3 regions of the Streptomyces sp. NBC_01497 genome follow, and region 1 is predicted to be linked to each of the others. Evidence: riboswitches for the same ligand, from Rfam matches in the RefSeq annotation. Region 1 holds a riboswitch; each other region holds the start of a gene.
What was found. Region 1 has a riboswitch for cyclic di-AMP ahead of OG310_RS21510 (transglycosylase family protein). Riboswitches for the same ligand answer to the same signal wherever they lie in the genome.
Positions count from the first base shown of each region.

Region 2: another riboswitch for cyclic di-AMP. It lies ahead of OG310_RS07675 (LysM peptidoglycan-binding domain-containing protein); the one in region 1 lies ahead of OG310_RS21510 (transglycosylase family protein).
Region 3: another riboswitch for cyclic di-AMP. It lies ahead of OG310_RS30125 (C40 family peptidase); the one in region 1 lies ahead of OG310_RS21510 (transglycosylase family protein).

Region 1 covers NZ_CP109427.1:5,090,601-5,093,867, reverse strand. Annotated here, with positions in the region: gene eno (phosphopyruvate hydratase) at 1-261, opposite strand, end outside; gene OG310_RS21510 (transglycosylase family protein) at 817-1,497, opposite strand; cyclic di-AMP (ydaO/yuaA leader) riboswitch at 1,501-1,725, opposite strand; gene OG310_RS21505 (transglycosylase family protein) at 2,046-3,267, opposite strand, start outside.
Region 2 covers NZ_CP109427.1:1,797,799-1,801,065, forward strand. Annotated here, with positions in the region: gene OG310_RS07670 (LCP family protein) at 1-392, shown strand, start outside; gene OG310_RS07675 (LysM peptidoglycan-binding domain-containing protein) at 1,151-1,993, opposite strand; cyclic di-AMP (ydaO/yuaA leader) riboswitch at 1,996-2,154, opposite strand; gene OG310_RS07680 (PucR family transcriptional regulator) at 2,739-3,267, opposite strand, start outside.
Region 3 covers NZ_CP109427.1:7,106,891-7,110,157, reverse strand. Annotated here, with positions in the region: gene OG310_RS30135 (ATP-dependent Clp protease proteolytic subunit) at 1-564, shown strand, start outside; gene OG310_RS30130 (hypothetical protein) at 572-880, shown strand; cyclic di-AMP (ydaO/yuaA leader) riboswitch at 1,208-1,387, shown strand; gene OG310_RS30125 (C40 family peptidase) at 1,391-1,867, shown strand; gene OG310_RS30120 (ATP-binding protein) at 1,931-2,356, opposite strand; gene OG310_RS30115 (8-amino-7-oxononanoate synthase) at 2,597-3,267, opposite strand, start outside.

The sequences.
Region 1 (3,267 bases):
GGTGGCGTCGTACCCGACCAGCTCGGGGCCGATCTGCTCGATCACCGCGAGCACGGCCTTCTCCACGCCCTTGCCCTGGTAGCGGTTCTGGTCACCGTCCCGCAGCTCAAGGGCCTCGAAGGCGCCGGTGGAGGCGCCGGAGGGGACGGCAGCACGGCCGGTGCTGCCGTCGTCGAGGCCGACCTCGACCTCGACGGTGGGGTTACCTCGGGAGTCGAGGATTTCCCGGGCTACGACGACGTCGATCGACGGCACGAGCATCTCCTTCTGGGAAGTGACGTGGGGAGCGCAGGGTCTGCGTCTGTAGTCCTTGCGCCAAGAGCCTAACCGGCGCGGGCGCCGGGAAGTGCCCCGGGCAGTCCCCACGCCCATACGTGCGGGGGCCGGACGCCCGGACGGGTGGCCGGGCGATCACATGGGCGCGCGGGCCGCCAGATGCGCGGTGACAAATCCGGCGAACCGGCGGCCGACGACCGCCGCGGTCACCGGGGACGGTTCGCCTCCCCGGCGGACCGTCGCCGGGGGCGGGAACCCCCCGGCGCACGCGACCGAGGGCGGGCGAACCTCCCCGCACGTTCCGGGAAGTTCGCCCCCGTCCGGGCGCCCGGTGGACGACGAAGCGGCCCGGCCCTCGGGGGGCCGGACCGCTCCAACCGGCCGGGGACCGTCGCGTCAGGGTTCTCGTCCGGGTGGCGCCGCGCCCGGCGCCCCGTCTCCCCCAGCCGGCCGGTGGGAGACCGACCGGGCCCGCCGGAGCAGGTCCGGCCGAACGGCCGGGTGGGAGCGGTGCGCGGGAACGGTGCGCGGGAGTACCGGTCAGTGCAGGTGCAGCTGCTGGCCCGGGTAGATCACGTCGGCGTCCGTGACGATCTTCTTGTTCAGGTCGAACAGCTTCTTCCAGCCGCCCTTGACGTGGTGCGCCGAGGCGATCGTGGACAGGGTGTCGCCGCCCTTGACCTTGTACTCACCGTCACCCTTCTTGATCACGGTGGGGCGGGCGCTGCCACGGCTCGCGGGCTGGGCCGGGCGCTGCCGCGCCGGGCTCGCCTGCGGCTGGCTCTGCTGCTTGGCCGGGGCCGACTGTGTGGAGGTGGAGGTGCTCGGGGCCGCACCGGAGCCGCCGGGGCCCGAGAGGCCCTTGCCGCACACCGGCCAGGCGCCCTTGCCCTGGCCCGCGAGGACCTTCTCGCCGATGGCGATCTGCTGGGACTTCGAGGCCTGGTTGGCCTGGGCCGCGTAGGCGGTGCCGCCGTACGCCGACCAGGTGGAGCTGGTGAACTGGAGGCCGCCGTAGAAGCCGTTGCCGGTGTTGATCGCCCAGTTGCCGCCGGACTCGCAACTCGCGACCTGGTCCCACTCGGAGACGGACGCGGCGGAGGCCGACGTGGCGGACAGCAGCGGGACCGCGACGACGGCGCCGGTGACGCCTGCGAGCGCGGCGTAGCGGACGGCCTTGGACGGGCGACGGTGCTTGTGGGACTTGCTCGAACGCAGCATGAAGCATCTCCTCACCGACGCCTGCGAGGTCAGCTGTCGGGTTCGGGCGCAGTGAGTTGCCCGGTCGCGATCGGCCCACGTGTGTGGTCCACGCGGTACGCACTGGCGGTGCGTACCGCTCGCGGCTTAACCCCAAGCCGGGCCGCTGGGCCGTCCTTCACGGACAGCCTTCCCGGTCCGGCGGCGGAACCTTGGGTCCCCCGCTCCTGCCTTCGGCGCTTGACGCGACGACTGTTCCGGTCGACCGACGGCAGGATTCGGCGTTTCGGTCGACAGGGCCCGCGGTGCGAGCGGTGAAGACCGTAAACATACGACTGTCAGATCTTCAAAGAAGGACATCCCGGTAATAACACTCATAGCGTTCACCCGGGTGGCGGCATTTCCCCAGGTGAGCCCTGAAAAAGGCGAATCTGACGGCCCATTTCGACCAAACAACCCGAAGAGACGCTTGTCTCATTTTCACAGAATCGGACATAGGGGGCCGAACTGACAGCGCACGGGGGCCACTTCGTGGCCACCCGTGCGCCGTCCCCGCTTCGCCTGAGGCGTCAGCCCACCGGGAGGCTGAGACTCTGGCCAGGAACGATGTGGTTCGGATCGGACCCGAGCGCGGCCTTGTTCGCCTCGTACAGGGCCTGCCAGCCGCCGTCCACCCGCTGGCCCACCGCGATACCGGAGAGACTGTCGCCGGCGTGGACGGTGTAGCGGGCCCCGGAATCCGCCGCCGGGGTCCCCGCGTCTGACGAAGTGTCACCCGATCCGACCTGGCGTCCGGTTTGGCCGGTCTGACCCCCACCGTCCGTTTCGGACGTCGGGGTGGAGGTGCGGGACGCCTCGGTCGCGGCGCCGCCACGGTGCTTGCCTCCGGTCACCGCCGAACCCGAGGGCGCCGGCGTGACCGTCGTCGTACCGGGCGCGCCGGTCCCGCCGGGCACGGCCGCCGACGACGGCGTGCCGGACGCGCCGACGCCACCCGGGGCGCCCAGGGCACCCTGAGCGCCCTGCGTGCCGGACGGCGTGCCGGTGGCCGAGGGAGTCGCGGTGGCACGCGCGGCGGCGCCGGCCGGCGCCGCGTCGGGAGAGGTCCAGGTGACCTCGTCCGGGAACTGGAACAGCGAACGCGAGGCGCCCCCGGCGTGCGTGCCGGAGTAGTGCGGCGCGAAGGGGATGTGGATGACGGGCGTCGCGCCCGAGTCCGGTACGACACCCGGCAGGTCGGAGTTGCCGATGGAACCCGCGCCGCTCGTCTCCGAGCCGGACGCGAGACCGCCGCTGTTGTCGCGGCTCACGCTGAGCGGGAAACCCCCGTCGTCGGTGGAGGGCGCGGTGCCCGGCGTCGCGGCGCGGTGCTTGCCGCCCCTCGCGGAGGTGCCGCCGCCCGCCTTGCCGTGCCCCGAGCCGGAGACACCCGGCGACGCGGAGCCCGAGGGGCTCGCGGACGGGTTCGGCGTACCGCTCGTGCCGTCGTCCCCCGTCGCCGTGCCACCGGACGTCTGGGAACTTCCGGACGGGTCGGGGGTGGCCGTGCCGCCCGTCGTCGCCGGGGTGCCGGACGGGTTCGTCGCGGCGGAGCCGCCCGAACCGTGCGAGCCGCCGAGCAGGCCGCCCAGGACAGCGCCCAGACCCCCGCCGTCGGTGCCGCTCCCGTCAGAGCTCGGCGCCGGCTTGGATTGCGGCAGACCGGCCGAGTCCGCACAGCTCGCCCAGGTCTGGGGGCCCTGCCCCGCGAGGATCTTCTCCGCCACCGCGATCTGCTGGGACTTGGTGGCC
Region 2 (3,267 bases), 3.3 Mb from region 1:
CCATCGGCTCCTCGGGCAACGCGGGCGCGCCGCAGTCGAAGACCACGCTGACCTACGGGCCAGGGCAGCAGGCGGCGGCGCAGACGGCGGCGAACGCGCTCGGCCTGCCCCCCTCCCACCTGACCTCGTCGAACGCGAACGGGGTCGTGCTCACGATCGGTGCGGACTGGCCGACGGGCACGGCGTTCCCCGGCGGTTCCGGGACGGGAGGGGCGGGAGGCTCGACGGCCGACGCCAAGGCGGCGGTCTCCGGGGCCCACGCGGACACCGCGGACGACTCCAAGGCCTGCGCCAAGGTCAGCCAGTACAAGACCGTCGAGATCAACGGCGTACCCATGACGCCTTCTCAGGCATATGGCGAATCTACCAACAAAAAGGACTCCGCGTCCTGACCCCGGCCACTGGTGGCGGGCCCGCACGGGCTCGCCGCCACCGCTTTCGCCATCGCGTTCCAGGATCCGACATCCTCCCCCTCGCGCACGCATGGCCGCCCCCTCGCACCCGCCCCGCGCGGCTGCCGTCATCCGGGCCGCGCCTCCGCTCCTCCGGGACGACGGGTGGGGAGCGCCTCGCGTCCGTGCGACCCGGGCTGTCCTGGGCGCGTCGGTGTGACATCCGGAGCCTGATCGTGTCGGTGTGACGCGCACGAAGCCGTGGACACGTCGGTGTGATACGCCGGGAAACCCACCCATCCCACTGGTCGATTTGCCCGTATATGACCCATAAATCACACTCATATACGGGCGCACACCAGGGTCGTGGAGGGCTGAGGCGACACCGGGAGCAGACCAGGGGTGCCAGGCCGGAGGGGGTCGGTGGGCGGGGGCACCGGATAGAGGGCGGTGCGGCGGCACGACGGGTGGGACGGCGGCGGCGCGGGCCTTACCCGCGCGACCCTCACCCGCGGCGCCCGTACCCGCGGCCCCCTACCCGCGCGGCCCGGCCTCCGCGCGGCCCGTCCCGCCACGAGCCTCGGGCCGCGCTCGTCGAGGGCCACCAGGGCGGACCCGGCAGCCGGTGGGATCCGGCCACCGCGGCCCGCCCGCCGTGGGCGGACACGCCACAGGCCCGCCAGGCGGTGCCTGGCGGGCCTGTGGGTTGCCCGGCGGGCCCGGTGTGTCCGAGGGGCCCGTCAGTGGTGGGGCGTCTGTCAGTACGGGCCGTTGACGTTGTCGATCGAGCCGTACGTCGCGGCGGCGTAGTTGCACGCGGCCGTGATGTTCGCGACCGGGTCGTACGGGTCCATCGAGGTGCCGGCCACGTGGTACGTCTGGAACGTGGGGTCGATCACCTGGAGCAGGCCCTTGGACGGGGTGCCCTTGGCCGCGTTGGAGTCCCAGTTGTTGATCGCCAGCGGGTTGCCGGACGACTCACGCATCACGTTGCGGTAGATGCCGTCGTAGCTGCCGGGGATGCCGTGCTGGCCCATGATGCTCAGCGACTGGCGTATCCAGCCGTCCAGGTTGTTCGCGTATACCGGGGCGGCCGCCTTGGCCGGGGCCGCCGTCTTGACGGCGGTGGCGTCGGCGGTGGTCTGCGCCTTGATGACGGTCTTGTGGGCGGAGCCGTTGGCGGAGCTGCGCGCCTCACCCGTGGTGCGGGCGGCGGGGGCGGCCTTGCCGTTCAGCGTGAGCTTGAGACCGGGGTGGATCAGCGACGGGTTGCCGCCGACCGCCTCACGGTTGTCCTGGTAGAGCTTCTTCCAGCCGCCGGAGAGCGAGTGGTCGCGGGCGATCTTCGAGAGCGAGTCGCCCCGGACCACGGTGTACGCGGAGTGGGCGGCCTTCTTCGCCGCCGCGCTGACCTGCGCGGGGGCCTTCGGAGCCTGGTGGACCGCGGCCTCGTGGGCCACGGACTGGGCGGCCGGCGCGGCGTTGGCGGCGGCGGCGGTCAGCAGAGGTACGGCGATCACTGCACCGCCCACGCCTGCGACCATGAGGCCGCGGGTCAGCGTTCGGGGCATGGGACGACGGTGGCTGGCCTTTTTGGGCATGCTGAGTTCCTCTCCGTCGCCTGCGAGGTGAGCTGTCGGGTTCGGGCTGGAGATGCCCGGCCGCATGGGATGCGACTTGACCCCTAGCCGGTCCGCTTTCGCGGCTCGGCGACTTACCTGGGTCCCCCGCTCCTGCCGTATGGATGCGGTTGTTGGTTGAGGTATCCGGACAGCGGCAGGATTCGGCGGTCTGTCCGGAATGACGAGAACGTAAGCGAAGACCTCGCGGCGAAACAAGTTGTGAATTCACTGAGCTATGCGCCAAACGCTGACAGCGAGGATCCGGCCGGTCGCTCGACGGCCTTATGAAAACCCAACACGCCCTGTGCGCGCACGAAATGGGCGAGGCCTCGGGGGCGTGGAATCCGCCCCCAGGTGACGTATATCACTCGTAGGGCGACCAACCACCCCGCACAACACCCGCCAGAGGCCATCAAGTTACCCGAACACCCCAGAACAGATCTTAGGGATTTAGAGCACTAAATCGCCCATAAGGTCACTCCGGATCAAGGACCCGGACGGCGCGGAGATTGATGCCGGATCAGAGCTGCCCATTCACCGCGAGAGGCGCAGAACGACCCCTGGTCCCCTTTTTTCGATCATGCCGGCCAAGGGCGATCGGAAAAGCACGCAGGGCCGAATCCGGGATGCCGTATTCCTTTCGCGTCCCGTCTCCCGGCAAATCCCTCCGAATTCCTGACACGCGGTCAGGGAGATTGCGGGAACGAGTCGATGGGCGGAAAGCTCACTCGTGTTCCGTGCCGCCCCGGGCCGCCTCGCCGGTGAAATGGGCGGCGGGGAAAGGGAAATGGTCTCGGCGGGGCGCCCCCGAGAACCAGCCCAGCGCCAGCAGCAACTCCGCGCGGACCGCGGCGTCGGAGAGGTCGACGCCGAGCAGCAGTTCCACGCGCCGGATCCGGTGCCGGACGCTGTTGCGATGCAGACCGGTGAGCTGAGCCGTACGGTCCCAGCCCCCGTGGCAGCCGAGCCAGGTGCGCAGCACCTCGACCAGCGCCGAGCCGTCCGGCTCGGCCCGCTCGTCGAGCAGCGGCGCGAGCGTCCGCCGCGCCCAGTCGCCGGCGCGGTCCGGGTCCACCGCCGCGCCGATGCCGAGCCCGCGGTCCTCCGCGACGACGGGGATACCGCGGGCCCCGGCCTGCCGCAGCAGCAGGTGGGCCTCGCGATCGGCGGCAGGCAGCAGGCCCGGCGGCACGGGCCTGCTCAGCGCGGCGAGCCAGCCGCCACGCTCCCGCAGCCGCTCCAGGTCGGCCCGT
Region 3 (3,267 bases), 2.0 Mb from region 1:
TCGAAGCTGATGGAAGGCCGGATCGTCTTCCTCGGCACACCCGTCGACGAGACGGCCGCCAACGACGTGATCGCACAACTCCTGCATCTGGAGTACGCGGCGGCCGACCAGGACATCTCGCTGTACATCAACTCCCCCGGCGGCTCCCTCACCGCCATGACCTCGATCTACGACACGATGCGGGTCATCTCGTGCGACGTGAGCACCACCTGCCTCGGCCAGGTCGCCTCGGTGGCGGCCGTCCTGCTGGCCGCCGGCGCACCGGGCAAGCGGATGGCACTGCCCGGCGCGCGCGTCGTGCTCCAGCAGCCGTCGCTCACGGAACCGGTCCAGGGGCAGCCGTCCGACCTGCTCATCCACGCGGAGGAACTCGTCAGGCAGCGCGAGTTCCTGACGCGGACGCTGGCCCTGCACACCGGCCGCGACGCCGCCGCGATCGCGGAGAGCCTCGACCGCGACACCGTGCTGGACGCCGACGCCGCACGGGAGTTCGGCCTCGTCGACCACGTGGTGGACCGCCGGGATGCCGGGTCCGGCCCCGGCATCACCCGCGCGGGGCGGTGAGCCCCCGGTGCTCCCGCCGGAACTGCCGCCGCTGCCCGCGCTGACGCGGGCCGAGTGCGACGTGGTGGACGGCTATCTGGCCGTCGTGGACCTGATCGCCCGGATCAATCCGGCCCGCGAATCCGATACGTACACCGCGCTGCGGGCGGCGCAGGCGCTGCCGGCACGCGTCCTGGAACTGCGCGACGCACTCACCCGCATGCACGGCCGGGGCGAGTCGGAACTGCACACGGGCACGCTCGCCCGGGCCCTGCGGGTACTCGACGGCGAGCGGCGGGCGGGCCGCGTGGCGCTGCCGCCGGGCCCGGCCGGCTGACGTCCGCTCGGAGGCATCCACGGATGGCCCAGCCGGGACGCCGGCGCCTCCTCGTTCGGCCTAGGAGGCACCGGCCGCACGGAGGGCTTCCGGGTTGCGCGAGGCGTCCGGGCGCTCGCCGCGCGTGAGGACAGTCCCGCAGGTGCGGGGGCCGGGAGGGGGTCCGGACCGCACCCAGATCGCCTCATATCATCACGAATGGCTCAAGTGTGACGAGATTCACATATCGTCGTTTCGACTCGGAAATCGCCGCTCTGCGAGTCAAGATCCCTGCGACAGCTCGCAAGCCCTCGCCACCTGGTGAGGCGGTCCGGGCGGACGCCGAGTCCTGCCGCCGTACCGGATTTCGTGCGAACACGAGTGGATCGGCAGGAGTGGAGGACCCGAGCGTTACGGACCGGCGCGGCGACGCGACCGTTCCTCGGGGTGAAGCCGCTCAGGCGGCCGGGCACCTTCGTTGGCCCGAACCCGACAGGTCATCCTTCACAGGCGGCTGACGAAGGGTTGCGCATGACTGCGCAGGTTCATGTCCCGTCCCTGTTCTCGCGCGCCGGCACCGTCTCGGCCCTCACGCTCGTCGCCGTCGGGGGCACCCTGGTCGCCCCGGGCGCGACGCCCGACGCGCACGCCGCCTCGCCCCTGGCCACCCGGGCGGTGCACATCGCGGCCTCCAAGGCCGGGGCTCCGTACCGATGGGGCGCGACGGGTCCCCGCAGTTTCGACTGCTCGGGCCTCGCCGCGTTCTCGTACAAGAAGGCGGGCAAGTCGCTGCCCCGCACCACACAGCAGCAGTACAACCGCACCAGACACGTCTCCGCCCGCACCAGGCGCAGGGGCGACCTGGTCTTCTTCCACAGCGGCGGGTACGTGTACCACGTGGGCATCTACGCGGGCCACAACCGGATCTGGCACGCGCCGAAGACCGGCTCCTCGGTGCGGCTCGAACACATCTGGACCAAGGACGTCTGGTACGGACGCGTGGCCTGACCCCGCGTCAGCCGATCGTGGGTCGAGGACGGTGGCGGTGGTGGCGGCGGCGGAACGCGAGCCTCACACCGCCGCCGTCCACGGCAGGGTGATCCAGACCGTCTTGCCGCCCTCCGCTGTCGGGGTGACGGACATCTGCCCGCCGCACTCGGCGGCCAGCCAGCGGATGATCACCATGCCGCGCCCGTTGTCCTGCCGGACGGCCGCGGGCAGCCGCTGGGGCCGGCCGGGGTGGCTGTCCGTGACGCCGATCCTGAGGTGTTCGTGGCGGTCGAGCGCGATGTCCACGGTGAAGGTCGGCGAGCGGCCGAAGGTGTGCAGGACGGCGTTCGTCGTGAGCTCCGAGACCACCAGGCGGACCGTTTCCGCAGTCTCCGCACCTACCGGAAGGCCCCATTCCGTCAGGATGTCGGCGACGTATCTTCGGGCCACGGGGACCGAGGCCGGCTCACTCGGCAGGGTGACGGATGCTTCCTGATGGTCTGCCATGGCGCGGCTGTCCCTTTTCCACCGGGCAAGAGTCCGGGCACGAGTGCGGGCACGAGGTCGACGGCGCGACACGGGGCGTGGACGAGTCGGCGGCGATTGGGTATCCCGTGTCGGCGTGGGGTCCATCGTGCCGCCGGAAGGGCCCATTCGCCGCGATATGCAGGCATCTGTCGCCCGAAGCAGTGAACTGTTCGACAGCCAGCCGGTTTTGGGGCCGTACCCGGTCCCCCGTGCGCGGGCTCAGCGCTCGGGCGCGGTTTCGACGATCGTACGGACGGCCCGCTCGACGGCGTCGTCGGTGAGGTCGGCGCGCGCGGTCAGGCGGATACGGGAGATCCCGTCCGGGACCGACGGCGGCCGGAAGCACCCGACAGCGAGACCCGCGCGCCGGCAGTCGGCGGCCCACGCCAGGGCCGCGCCCGGCGACGGCGCACGGACCGAGACGACGGCGGCGTCGGGGCGTACGGCTTCGAGGCCCGCCGCGGTCAGGGACGAGTGCAGTTCCCTGGCGACCCCGCGGGCCCGGTCCGCGAGCGTGGGCCGCGCGCGCAGATGCCGCAGCGCGGCGAGAGCCGCGCCGGCCGCGGCCGGGGCCAGACCCGTGTCGAAGATGAACGTGCGCGCGGTGTTGACCAGGTGCTCGACGACCCGCGCCGGGCCGAGGACCGCGCCACCCTGGCTGCCCAGCGACTTGGACAGGGTCACCGTGGCGACCACCCCGTCCGCCACCCGCCCCTCCCCGTCCGCGAGTCCGGCCGCGTGCAGGGCGCCGCTCCCGCCGGGGCCGAGCACCCCGAGGCCGTGCGCCTCGTCGACGAGCAGGGCCGCCCCCCGGGTGCGGCAGACGTCGGCGAGAGCGCGCAGCGGAGCCGCGTCCCCGTCGACGGAGAAGACCGCGTCGGTGACGACGA